2 regions of the Bradyrhizobium sp. 142 genome follow, and region 1 is predicted to be linked to the other one. Evidence: riboswitches for the same ligand, from Rfam matches in the RefSeq annotation. Region 1 holds a riboswitch; the other holds the start of a gene.

The links. A riboswitch is a leader RNA that binds a small molecule or an ion and turns the genes downstream of it on or off. The one in region 1 is predicted to bind cobalamin.
Region 2: another riboswitch for cobalamin. It lies ahead of metE (5-methyltetrahydropteroyltriglutamate--homocysteine S-methyltransferase); the one in region 1 lies ahead of IVA82_RS18585 (energy-coupling factor ABC transporter permease).

What each region holds. Positions count from the first base shown of each region.
Region 1 covers NZ_JADPKQ010000200.1:76,353-82,801, forward strand. The annotation lists gene cobT (nicotinate-nucleotide--dimethylbenzimidazole phosphoribosyltransferase) at 1-931, opposite strand, end outside; gene cobF (precorrin-6A synthase (deacetylating)) at 947-1,696, opposite strand; gene IVA82_RS18585 (energy-coupling factor ABC transporter permease) at 1,743-2,420, opposite strand; cobalamin riboswitch at 2,457-2,676, opposite strand; gene cobA (uroporphyrinogen-III C-methyltransferase) at 2,725-3,453, opposite strand; gene IVA82_RS18595 (cobyrinate a,c-diamide synthase) at 3,450-4,760, opposite strand; gene cobM (precorrin-4 C(11)-methyltransferase) at 4,760-5,542, opposite strand; gene IVA82_RS18605 (cobalamin biosynthesis protein) at 5,539-5,907, opposite strand; gene cbiE (precorrin-6y C5,15-methyltransferase (decarboxylating) subunit CbiE) at 5,904-6,449, opposite strand, start outside.
Region 2 covers NZ_JADPKQ010000495.1:16,533-22,981, forward strand. The annotation lists gene IVA82_RS44710 (ISNCY family transposase) at 1-652, opposite strand, end outside; gene IVA82_RS44715 (hypothetical protein) at 708-1,010, shown strand; partial or broken gene IVA82_RS44720 (diguanylate phosphodiesterase) at 1,123-1,296, shown strand; gene IVA82_RS44725 (4Fe-4S binding protein) at 1,909-2,112, shown strand; gene IVA82_RS44730 (hypothetical protein) at 2,133-2,288, opposite strand; cobalamin riboswitch at 3,205-3,405, shown strand; gene metE (5-methyltetrahydropteroyltriglutamate--homocysteine S-methyltransferase) at 3,505-5,820, shown strand.

The DNA of each region.
Region 1 (6,449 bases):
CGAGGCTGATCAACGGCTGGACGTTCAGGGCGCGAAGCACCAGCCGATGCCCCTGCTCCGCCGATTGGTGCGACGCCAGCAGGAACGGCTGGCACGTCGGGTTGAGGCGCACCGCCGCCAGGGCCGCGACCGAGACAATGAATCCGTCGATCAGGATCGGGATGCGGGCTTGCGCGGCCGCGATGATCGCGCCGCAGATCGCCGCGATTTCGAGACCACCGACGGCACACAGGATCTTTTCGGCCGATGCACCGGCAATCCCATGACGCGCGATCGCGGCATCGATCACGCGCGCCTTGTGCGTGCGGCCGGCGGCATCGACGCCGGTGCCGCTGCCGGCGATCTCCTCGGCGCTCACGCCGAGCAGGCCTGCGGCAATTGCCGCTGACGTCGTGGTGTTGCCGATGCCCATCTCGCCGAAAATCAGAAGATCGGGCCGGCTGGCTTCGGCGCGCGCGACTGCGCGTTGTCCGGCTTCGAAGGCGAATGCCAGCTCTGCCGGCTCGAGGGCCGCTTCCGCGCTGAAGTCGCGGGTGCCGTTGCGCGGCTTGTCGGTGACAGCGCCCGCCATACCCTCCTGGGCCAGCGTGCCGGCGTCGATCACTTCCAGGCCGGAACCCAATTCACGTGCCAGCACCGAGATCGCAGCACCGCCCGAGGCGAAATTCGCCATCATCGCAATCGTCACCTCTTGCGGATAGGCCGAGACGCCCTGCGCGACGATGCCGTGATCACCGGCGAAGATGATGATCGGCACTCGCGCAGCACGCGGATGCTCGGTCGCTTGCAGGCCGGCGAGCTCGATCGCGAGCTGCTCGAGCCGGCCGAGCGCGCCGGTTGGCTTTGTTAGTTGCGCCTGCCGCGCGATCGCCGCCGCGCGATGGACGGCGGAGATATCGGGGCATTTTTGATGGACCCATTCGGGGAGCATGCTGCCTCGCTTGCCTTACGGCCTGCGCTTGAGAATGTAACTGTCCATGATCCAGCCATGTTGCTCGCGCGCTTGCTGCCGTGCAGCCACGATGTGTGGGCTGATCTCCGCAAGCGCGCCGGATATGACGATTTGATCGGGCATGCCGAGATACGCGCCCCACCAGATGTGCAGGCCTTCCGGATCGAGTGACTGGAATGCCGTGCCGCCGTCGAGCATCACCACCACGGTATCGACGCCTTGCGGCCAGCCGGCTTCGCGCAAGCGGCGTCCAGTCGTGACCAGAAAGGGTTCACCGATATCGTTGAGCGGCAGCGCGTGCGCTGCGCACAGCGCCTGGATCGACGTGATGCCGGGCACGACCTCGATCTTCGGCAAGGGATCAAGACGGCGCGCAATGCGCAGCGAGGAATCGTAAAGCGACGGATCGCCCCAGATCAACAGCGCGACGCTGCCCTCGCCTTTGAGATGGCTTGCGATCGTCTGTGACCAGACCGCGGCTACCGCGTCGTGCCAGTCGTCCACGCCCTTGCGATAGTCGGCTTCGGCCGCGTCGCGCACGGGAAGATCGAACTCGGCAATGCGCGTCGTGTCGCTGGTGAGCACGTCGGCGCAGATCGTCCGCCGCAAGTCGGCGAGATCGGATTTCGCATTCCCCTTGCGCGGGATCAGGACGAGATCGGCCGCATTGATCGCACGAACCGCGGCGCGCGTGAGCTGCTCGGGATCGCCGCAGCCGATGCCTATCAAGGAGAGCGTGAGCATCTTACCTGCGAAAGGGCGGCCGCATCGGCCGCCCTTTCGCCTGTCTCTAGGCCGCGTTGTGCAAACGCGGCGTGACGAACCCCGGCGCGGTGACGCCGCGCAGCGACTTCGCCAGCGCCAGCACGGCGAGATCGGCCAGCGGCTCGATCACGATCACCAGCGCATAGGACGCCGCAAAGGTCGCGATATTGGCGAGGTTGGTCGCACCGAAGCCGGAGCCATAGAGCGCCCAGAACGCTACCCAGGCGATGACGCCGGACTGATACGTGGTGGAGAGCACCAGCGCCTGGCGATACCTGAGATCGACATAGGCGGTGTTGCGCGGAATGATCCGCATGGCGATTGCCTGGATCGCGAACAGCGGCACCAGCAGCGTGGTGACGTTCATGCCATATTGCGGCAGGTCGGCCGGCTCGAAGAACATGCCCTGGAACAGCAGACCGAGCGCGAGGCCGAAGGCCGCTGGCGCTGCGCCGAACAGCAGGAACAAGGTCGAGCCGAGGATGAAGTGCACCTCGGAAACCCCGACCGGAAAGTGCGGCAGGATCTCGAAGAATGTGAAGACGAGGCCTGTGGTGGCGACCGTCCGCGCCGCGAACGAGCCGATGCCCTGCTCGCGCATGGTCTCGGCCGCAAGCTTCAGCGCAACGCCGCCTGTTGCGATGCCGGTTGCATAACTCAACACGAGCTTGGCGCCCGTCACTACCCCGGGTTCGATATGCATGGCTCAGATCCTTCCTGCCGTCACACCCGACGGCCTTGGCTTCAAAACGTGCACGGCCGGTCTCCTGGCTCGCGGTTCACTGGGTTCTCCGGCCTTCCCGAGCCTCGCGGCCCAGTGGCTGATTGGAGCCCCTCACCGCTTACAGTCGCGGGGGCGGCTGGGGTTTTGGGCGCCGCGATTTGGTCCGCCCATCCCCATTCCCGATTATGCTCTGGCGCTTTGCGCCGCGTCGAGCACCATGCGTCTCCTGTGTGCCCCTTTCGCAAGCCGGGCGTCAAGGGGCGAAGGGCGGCCGCAAGCGTCATTACGGATATTCTCCCGCCAACGCACCGAACAGGATGACGGCCGCCGTGGAGGCCGCGCCACCCCGCGCAAGCTGTTCGGCCAGCTCGGCAATGGTGGTGCGGACCAGCCGTTCGTCGGAACGGCCAAGGGATTCGGCAAGCAGTGCCGGTGTGCCTGGGGCGAGGCCATGTTCGATCAATTTTGCCGCAAGCGCGGGAAAGGTGCGGCGGCCCATATAGACGACGGTGGTTGCTTCTGGATCGGCCAGCGCCGCCCAATTCAGGTTCTGCGGAAGGTCGCCGGTGACATCGGCCCCGGTCACGAACTGCACCCGGCGCGAGGTGTGGCGCCGGGTCAGAGGAATACCAGCTTGCGCGGCCGCAACGCAGGCCGAGGTGACGCCGGGAATGATCTCGTAGCCGATGCCGGCGTCGCGCAGCGTCTCGAGCTCCTCCTCAAGCCGGCCGAAAATGCCGGCATCGCCCGACTTCAGGCGCACGACACGTGACCCGGTCGCGGCATAGTCGACCAACAGGCGGTTGACATGGTGCTGCTTGGTCGAGGGCCGGCCCGCCCGCTTCCCCACCGCGACGAGATTGGCGCCGGGTCGGGCCAGATCGAGAATCGCGCCGGATGCGAGATCGTCATAGAGAACGACATCGGCCTCGCGCAGCCGCGCGGCGCCTTTGAGCGTGAGAAGCTCGGGGTCGCCGGGACCGGCGGAGATGAAGGAGACGAACCCGCTCACCGGTCCTCCGCGATCAGGTGAAAGAACGTGCCGGTGGCATGGCCGCGCCGCGAGCCGGTCTCGGCGATGACCGCACCGGTTGCGTCATGCACGACCGCGAGTGGCGTATCCGGCTGCGCCACGATGGTCGAATAATGGAACTCGTGACCGCGCAGGCGCGCACCGGCGTCGTGCCCCGGCATCGGCGCGGCCAGCTCGGCCAGACGATAGCCGAGATGCATGCGGCGTTTGGCAAAGCTCGTCTCCAAGCCGAGCAGGCCCGCCATCTCATGGCGGACGCCGTCGGCAGCGGTGAGGCCTGTGCCTAGCACCATATAGCCTCCGCATTCGCCATGCACCGGTCGCGTCTCGGCGAAGGTGCGCAAGCCATCGCGAAAGCGGGTATTGGCTGCAAGCGTTCCGGCGTGAAGCTCGGGATAACCGCCGGGCAACCAGCAGACATTGGCATTCGGATCGGGCGTTTCGTCGGCGAGCGGCGAGAACGTCGATATCTCGGCGCCGGCGGCGTGCCACCCCTCCAGCATGTGCGGATAGACGAATGAGAACGCGGCATCGCGCGCCAAAGCAATACGCTGACCGGGCGGCATCACGTTGAGGCCGTTTCCCGCCGGTCGCGGCGACCACGCGGCGGCCGATCGCAGCACGGCATCGATGTCGACATGGGCGCTGACGAAGCGCGCGGCTTCATCGATCAAGCTGCCGATCTCGGCCTGCTCCTCGGCCTGCACCAGGCCGAGATGCCGCTTCGGCAGGCTGATCTCGGCATGGCGCGGCAGCGCGCCGAACACGGCAATGCCGGCATCGGCAAGCGCGCGCCGCACGAGGTCTTCGTGGCGCGCGCTGGCGACACGGTTGAGCACGATGCCGGCAAGCTGCACGCCCGCGCGATAGTCGCGCAAGCCGGCAGCGATGGCCGCCGCCGTCTGCGCCTGTCCGGATGGATCTATCACCAGCAGCACCGGCCAGCCCAGCATCTCCGCGATATCGGCAGTCGCACCGGTGCCGCAGACGCCGCGCGCAGCGACTCCGTCGAACAGGCCCATCGACCCCTCGGCGAGCACGATATCGGCGTCCGCACCGCGACCGACGAGATGCACGATGGTCGCGCGGTCCATGGCCCAGCTGTCGATGTTGACGGACGCGCGACCCGTCGCTGCGGCATGGAACGCAGGATCGATATAATCCGGCCCGCTCTTGAAGCACTGCACTTGCAATCCGCGACTGCGCCAGGCGCGCGCGAGCGCCAGGGTCAACGTCGTCTTGCCGATGCCGGAGGCCGGCGCGGAGATGACGAGACCCGCGGGCATCACGACGCCTCCGGAAAGCGCGGCTCGGCGCCGACCGGTCGATAGCGGCGGTCATACTCGGCGGCATAGAGGCGGCTCTCGGCAAAATCCGCCGAGCCCAGAGTCTTGCCGACAAGGATGAGAGCGGTACGTTCGAGCTCGGCCCCGACGGCAGCATCGAGCGTCGCCAGCGTGGCGCGGACGATGCGCTGATCCGGCCAGCTCGCGCGCCAGACGATGGCGACCGGGCAATCCGCGCCGTAGTGCGGGGTAAGCTCGGCGACGACCTTGTCGAGCAGATGGATCGACAGGTGGATGGCGAGCACTGCGCCGGTTGCGGCAAAGGCGGCGAGCTTCTCGCCCTCGGGCATCGCGCTGGCGCGGCCCGGCGTACGTGTCAGCACCACGCTCTGCGCGAGGCCCGGCAATGTCAGTTCGGCTTCGAGCGCCGCCGCAGCAGCCGAGAAGGCCGGCACGCCCGGCGTCACGGTGTAGGGAATGCCGAGCGCGCGCAGGCGGCGGAGCTGTTCGCCCATTGCCGACCAGATCGAGAGATCGCCGGAATGCAGCCGCGCAACGTCTTTGCCGCCGGCATGCGCAGCGGCGATCTCTGCGACGATCTCATCGAGCGAGAGCGGCGCCGTATTGACGATCCGCGCACCCGGCGGGCAATGCGCCAGCACGCCTTCGGGCACCAGCGAGCCGGCATAGAGGCAAACCGGACAAGCCGCAATCAGGTCGCGCCCGCGCAACGTCAGCAAATCGGGCGCGCCCGGCCCTGCGCCGATGAAATGCACCGTCATTCGCCGTCTCCTTCCGCGATCGCCGCAGTCGCGGTTCGATCCCGCGAGACCGCCCGCGTCGCAATCAGTCGCGCCCGAGGTCCGGCTGCCGCAAGCGCCGCAGCCTCGGCGACCGATCCCGTGCCGAACTTTTCGATGATGCGTTTTGACTGGGTAGACGTGTCGACATCAGCCAATACATCGGCGGGAACGGCCTTGATCGGCACACCGCATTCCTGCGCAAGCTGCTTCAGTGCCTCCGTGCCTGCCTTCTCGATGACCGTCGCCACCGCCGCAAGCCCGGCGAGACCGCCGGCGGCAACGAGCGCCTCGCGCAGCGAGTCCAGCGTAACGTCCTGCTTGAACCCGAAGCCGGCGACCCTCATCGAACCGCGCTCCATTGCACCACCGGACGCGCCGTCTCCCAGGAACGATATCGACCGAGTGGGCCGGCATGGGCGATCTCGACCCGCATCAGCTCGCCGCCATGGCGCTGATGCAGCTCGCCGAGCAGTGCTTCCGTCTCGATCGTGACCGCATGCGCGACCAGTCGCGTGCCCTGCGCGAGACGCGACCAGACAGCATCGAACATCTCGGTATCAATTCCACCACCGATGAAGACGGCATCTGGCACCTCCAGCGCAGCCAGGGCTTCCGGCGCCGTCCCTGCAATCACGGCGATCCGATGCGCCAGTCCCAACGCCGCTGCGTTGCTGCGGATGTTCGCCGCACGATCCTCGCGCGCCTCGATGGCGACCGCGGTTCCGCCGCACAGCGCCCATTCGATCGAAATCGAGCCCGAACCGGCGCCGATGTCCCACAGCCTCTCCCCGGCGCGCGGCGCCAGCGCCGAGAGCGCCAGCGCGCGCACCGGCCGCTTGGTGATCTGGCCGTCATGGACAAAAAGATCATCCGCAACACCGGAGCT
Region 2 (6,449 bases), on a different contig from region 1:
TGAGCTTCTCCCGGCTCTGCTTAGCTCTGGAGCGCGCCGCCCGGGCGATGTCCAGGACCCGCAGCTTCACGCTGCGACTGCGGTCGCACAGCTTGGCGCCAGTCTCTCCGGCGATCTTGCCAATCCTTTTCATGGTGCGGATCAGAACTCGCACGCCATCGCCCAACAAGCTCGAATCGGTCGGATAGTGGACGTTGGTCTCCACCACGGTGGTGTCCACGCGCATTCGGCGCCCGGCCGCCAACCCATTGGCCTGAGCCAGCTTCACCAGCCTTTGGTGAATCTGCTTGACCACCTCGGGCCCCACCGCCACGCCCCAACGTCCCATCGTCTTTGCATCGGGCGTCTTGCCGGCGCCGACGCGGGTGAAGTCGCGGTACACCAGATTGGCGCGCACCTCGCGCTCCAGCACGCCATAGCTCCAGTTGCGGATGTGCTTGAGGATCAACAAGCGCAACACCATCTCGGCCGGCGCGCCCAGCCGACCACGACTGCGGCTCTTGGGATGCCGTCTCGCCAGCGCTTCGTACACTGCAGCTACGATCTGTTCATCCGCCAGCACCCGGTCGGCGTGCTCCATCCAACCTTCGCGAAGATCGCTCACTTCTTCAGTGATCAACCCATCGCCAAAGCTGAGCTGTGCCCGCCGCATCTTAATCACGCCGTCCTCCCGAGCGCATTCGACGCGGCTCCGGACGCAGCAAATCATGATTGAGTTCGCAAATGGTCTCGATCGATTGCTTCAGCTTCTGATAGTTGTCCAGCCAGCGGCGAACCTCGGCGACGCGCTCGCGACGCACGCTGAGTTGCCGCGTGCGTCCACCAGCATAGGTGACCGTCAGAACAAACACCCGGTGCCCTTCGCCACGCGCGCATTTCGGGCAGTCTTTGGTATGTCGGACAGTGCGTTCCAGCAGCGAGCCACGCAGCAATTCGCCGGTGACCGGCAGCTTGCCGACAAGCTTCTCGCGCGCTCGAAGGGATCGATCTCGAATCATTCACAAGAATGAATCAGATCGCAGTCGCCCCTGTCAATTTCAAATCCGTCCGGCCTTGCAGGTTTCCAGGCCCTGAGCGATTCTCCCACAGCAACCGCGCACTTCATTTTTGCGCCGGAAAGTAGCTAAAGAGTACAGTGTGCGCACCGTTGCCGCAGGTGTGGAGAGCCACGCCGACCTGATCGCTGTGACCGAACTCGGCTTCGACCTTGCGCAGGGCCATCTGTTCGGAAAGGCCATGCCGCTGAAGCAATTTGCACAGTCATCTTTCAGCCCTGTTCCACTTCGTCCAAAATAGTTGCATGAGGAGTGGCTGAGCACAGCCAGGCAAAGCGTACCAGCGCTCGCCCGCGCCGCCATGCCTACTCGGCACCAGGCATGCGGCTGACTGCAATTAAATCGGTCACTTTGCAAAGCCAGTATCGCTCCTCCCGGCGGAACTTCATTTCCCTCCGAAGCGACGCCGAAGGTTATTGTAGCACAAACCCGTTTTGGCAAGCCTCCAGCGAGTCAATCCGCGGAGTTAACGTTGCAGCCGTGAGCGAGGCTTGCACAAAACCTCCAGTCAGGGCGTGTGACCGGAGGTTTGCCGAGATCCGGCGTAGACGTGCGTCGGCTCGCGGCTTTTAGTCGCGCCGCCAGTTTCGGAATCGTCGAGCGTCGCTTGGCCCCGCGCTGCCATGCCAGACAAAACCGACGGAAGCTCGCAGCGGTCGACTGGCTCTCGGAGTAGGGCCCGAGGGCTCGCATAGCTTGAAATTGAAGTGGCCCGTTGCTGTCGCAGATGCAACATGGTCTCAGACCCGGGACAGCACAATTGGGCAAATTGCCCATCATTGAGCGCGTCTGTGTTTGGCACGGCATTTGAAAGGGATCGCCAATGGCATCGCTCGCCAAGGAGTCGGAAGGCATGGCTTACAAGATCGTCGCTTCGCAATGCACCGTTTGTGGGGCATGCGAGTTCGAGTGTCCCAACGCGGCGATCAGCCTCAAGCGTGACATTTACGTTATCGATGCCAAAAAGTGTACGGAGTGCGAGGGCCATTCCGACACGCCGCAATGCGCGGTCGTCTGTCCGGTGCCTGACACCTGTGTCCCGTCTAAGACAGCATAAGCAGCCGCGTCCAGACGGCTTCACCGCTCGATTTCGCGAACGAAGTAGTAGATGTCGAGCTTGAGGAGGCCGCCGACCGCATGGGGCGCATCGAGGTCGATCAACATCGTTATGACCTTAAGGCGCTGATCGACTCCGAGAAGCCCTCGAAGGGCTCTGTCAGAGGACACGGTCAAATTTGTCTCGAATAAGGACAAGGCCGCCTCGATGCTCCAGTCGCCGCGTTGAGGCTTATCGTCGCTGGCTGACGAGCCGAGGCGAGGTGGACGGGCGTCGAATATCGCAAGATCGATTTGCAGGATATCTAAAGCTACGTCACGGCCGAAGCCGAAGAGAGGTCTTCTCGCGCGACGAGATCGGTCCGGAGATCCTGAAGACGTGCGAGAAGCTCGGCATCCGCTTGGCCGTGGTCACCGTGCACGAGTGCATGGAGTCTAGGGTTATAGCACGATCCCGCCGCCCGCGCTTTCGCCGCTTACTCCAGTTTCGCAAGTCAGCGTGCATCCTGAGGTCCGGAACTGTTCCTGCGATGTCGCGCAGGCCAACGTCCAGGCTGCACCACCCGCCAAGCGGCGACGGACACAACGAAGGCGCGCGCCAAAGTCGCTCAGCAGGTGAGTGCCTGGCCAGGAGATCATCTTGACCAACGCCACGGACGCGATCGAGCTCGCGGCTCGTCGCGGGGTCAGCCGAACACAGGCAGTCCGACCTGATCATCCGTTCGATCCTGGAGTAATCCGGCCTTTGCAATTCCTAAGGAGCCTCATCGCGCTGTGATCAAACGGATGCCGGCCGAGGATGATCGCAACTTCCTCACGGGCGAGTTCGAGAAGCTGCTGACGGAAAAGACCAGGCTTTGTCGCGATCACGCAGATGTCGAAAGCGCCCGGGCGCGTTCGTTCTGCTCGCGCTAGCTCATCCGACTACGCGAACAGGGTGTTGAGCGGACGCATTCACAAGCGGAGCCTCCACAGATCCACGCGTTTTCACGAGGCCGGGAGTAAGTTTGTTGTAGCCTACCTAGTACAGTTCGCAATCGCTTGGGCAATATCGCAGCGACACTCAGTAGGTTGACGGATCGATCCTCGTGCGCATAATGCCAGCCGTCGTGGTCTCCGGATTTCGTTTGATCCGGAGCTAAGAGGGAAGCCGGTGCAATGCCGGCGCTGCCCCCGCAACTGTAAGCGGCGAGCCGCTGTCCAACGAAGTCACTGAAGCCATGCGGCTTCGGGAAGGCCGGATAGCAGCGACGACCCGCGAGCCAGGAGACCTGCCTCGACAATATATCGTCCACGGGCGGGGTGTCCCGGTGTGCGCCAAGCAGCTGTCGCTCACGCGATATTCGCTGCATGCGTCCGCCATGGCCTTTGCCCCAATTATGGGGTCTGAGCTATGTCTATTCTTTCGCTTCCCGTTGCCACACTGGGGATGTCACGCATCGGCCCACGACGCGAACTCAAATTCGCGCTTGAGAGCTACTGGGCGGGAAACTCCAGCGAAGCCGAGCTCCTCGAGGCGGGGAGTGGACTTCGTGCCGCTAATTGGGCACGGCAGAAATCCCGCGGTGCGACCGTCATTCCTTCGAATGACTTCTCGTTTTACGACCATGTGCTCGATACCAGCGTAATGGTCGGCGCCATTCCCGACGTCTACGGCTGGACCGAAGGTCCTGTGTCGCTCAAGACCTACTTCACCATGGCGCGTGGCGCTCAGGACGGTGGTCACGCTCAGCATGGGCCTGGCGTAGCCGCACAGGAAATGACGAAGTGGTTCGATACCAACTACCACTACATGGTGCCGGAATTTCACCAGGATCAGATCTTTAAGTATTCCTCTCGAAAGCCGATCGAGGAATATGAGGAGGCAAAAAGCCTCGGCTACCAAACGCGCCCCGTCCTAGTTGGCCCAGTCACTTTCCTGAAGCTCGGCAAAAGCGCAAATCCCGCATTCAATCCGCTGTCGCTGCTTGATAGGCTCCTCCCAGTCTATGTCGATGTTCTCCGCGAACTAGCCTCGCGCGGTGCTGAATGGGTTCAGCTCGACGAGCCATGCCTAGTGATGGACGTCGACGAAGCATCGCGGGCGGCTGTCCGCCGGGCCTATGCTCATTTCGCAAAGGTTGTGCCGGCCCTTAAAATCATGCTGGCCACTTATTTCGGCGCTATCGGCGACAATCTTGAAACAGCCTTGGCCTTGCCCGTTGCCGGGCTTCATGTCGATCTGGTTCGGGCACCCGACCAGTTGGACGCAATTGTCGCCAAAGCCCGCAGAGATCTCGTGGTCTCGCTAGGCGTCGTTGATGGTCGCAACGTCTGGCGCTCCAATCTTGCGGCGCTGGTCGACCAACTTGCCCCTATGGTCAAAAAGCTGGGCAGGGACCGTGTTCAGATTGCTCCTTCCTGCTCGCTGCTTCATGTTCCGATCGACATTGAGCTAGAGACCGATCTCGATCCCAATCTGAAGACGTGGCTGGCGTTCTCAGTTCAGAAGATCAAGGAACTCTCGATATTGGGCAAAGCGCTGGCCGGCCATGCTGCCGAGGTGGCCGATGAACTTGCGCTTTCGGAGGACGAAGCCGTGACCCGCGAAACATCGCCCGAGATTCACAATGCGAATGTCGCCGGACGAATGGCCGCAATCGACGATAGCATGCGTCGCCGTCGCAGTGCGTTCACCCAGCGTGCCGACGTCCAGCGCGTCGCGTTCGCATTGCCGATGTTTCCAACGACAACCATCGGATCCTTCCCGCAAACGGTCGACGTCCGAAATGCGCGTGCGGCTCATGCGCGGGGAGCGCTGAATGACGCGCAGTACGAGCAGCTTCTGAAAGCGGAGACAGCCCGTACCGTGCAGTGGCAGGAAGATATCGGCCTGGACGTGCTCGTACATGGTGAGTTCGAGCGCAATGACATGGTTCAATACTTTGCCGAGCAGCTGTTGGGATTCGCTTTCACCAAGCACGGTTGGGTTCAGTCTTATGGGTCGCGGTACGTTCGTCCGCCTATCCTGTTCGGAGATGTTTCCCGGCCGAAGCCGATGACCGTTGAATGGTGGCGCTATGCGCAGTCTCTGACCAAGAAACCCGTCAAGGCTATGCTGACCGGACCGGTGACGATCCTGAACTGGTCGTTTGTCCGCGACGACATCTCGCGGAGCGAGACATGCCGTCAGATCGCTCTTGCGATCCGAGATGAGGTCATCGATCTTGAGGCGGCTGGAGCGACCATGATCCAGATCGACGAGGCTGCGTTGCGGGAGGGATTGCCGCTACGCAAATCGCAGTGGAGGAACTATCTCGATTGGGCAGTGGACAGCTTCCGCGTTTGCTCCTCCGCTGTCGCCGACGGAACTCAGATCCATACCCACATGTGTTATTCCGAGTTCAACGAAATCATCGATGCGATCGCAGCAATGGATGCTGACGTCATTTCAATCGAGACGTCGCGTTCTAAGATGGAATTGCTCGAGGCCTTCAAGAGCTACAAATATCCCAATGAGATCGGGCCCGGCGTCTATGACATTCATTCACCGCGCATTCCCGCAGCGGCGGAAATCAAGCAGCTGATTGTGTTGGCGCGGCAGCGAGTTTCCGATCGGCAGCTCTGGATCAATCCCGACTGCGGACTGAAAACGCGAAGGTGGGAGGAGGTGCGTCCCGCGCTCGTCAATATGGTGGCCGCCGCACGCGAGTTGCGGGCTGAGCCATGATGGTGCGGAGCGTTTCGCCAACGCGCTTGTGAATAAGATGCACGCGCTTTGGGGGCTTACGATGTCCTTGCGAGCTCCCAAAGTTCCCAGCGCCTGCGAATGCCGGCCGGCGCCGGCGGAGGCGGTCGCATACAGCCGGCGATAAGCTCGGTTTTCGATCCGACGGCGGACAGCATGCCGGCGATGCCTGGTCAGGTCACATATTCCGAAGTCAACGCTCGACGCGAAGCACAGCGCTATTTTTCATTTATCCATCGCGTGGATGCGTCCCATCACAACAATCTATTTTACCGCCCTTACGGAATGTCATACGAAATTGGCGCCTTGGCACGCTCTCCGGAAGATAATCGAGCGTTGTTGGTGTTTGGGGGTGCCAAATGCTGCTGCGCGACGGCAAACTGCCGCTTGTGTTTCAGGGCACGGCGGCCAAACCGCTTGCGCGAAGGATCCCAGCTCGATCAAGGTACTGCCGTGCCAACCGGACAGCGGGCGAGTGGTGGACAAGTCGTGAAGTTTCCGACAGGAGCGGAAGGCAAGCGGCTCCAGATTTCGCGCGGAGTGATATCCGCTTCTCGTTGTTTGACGGCGAATGCCCTCGCCGTAAATCGATCGCCGGTAGTCCTCCCTAC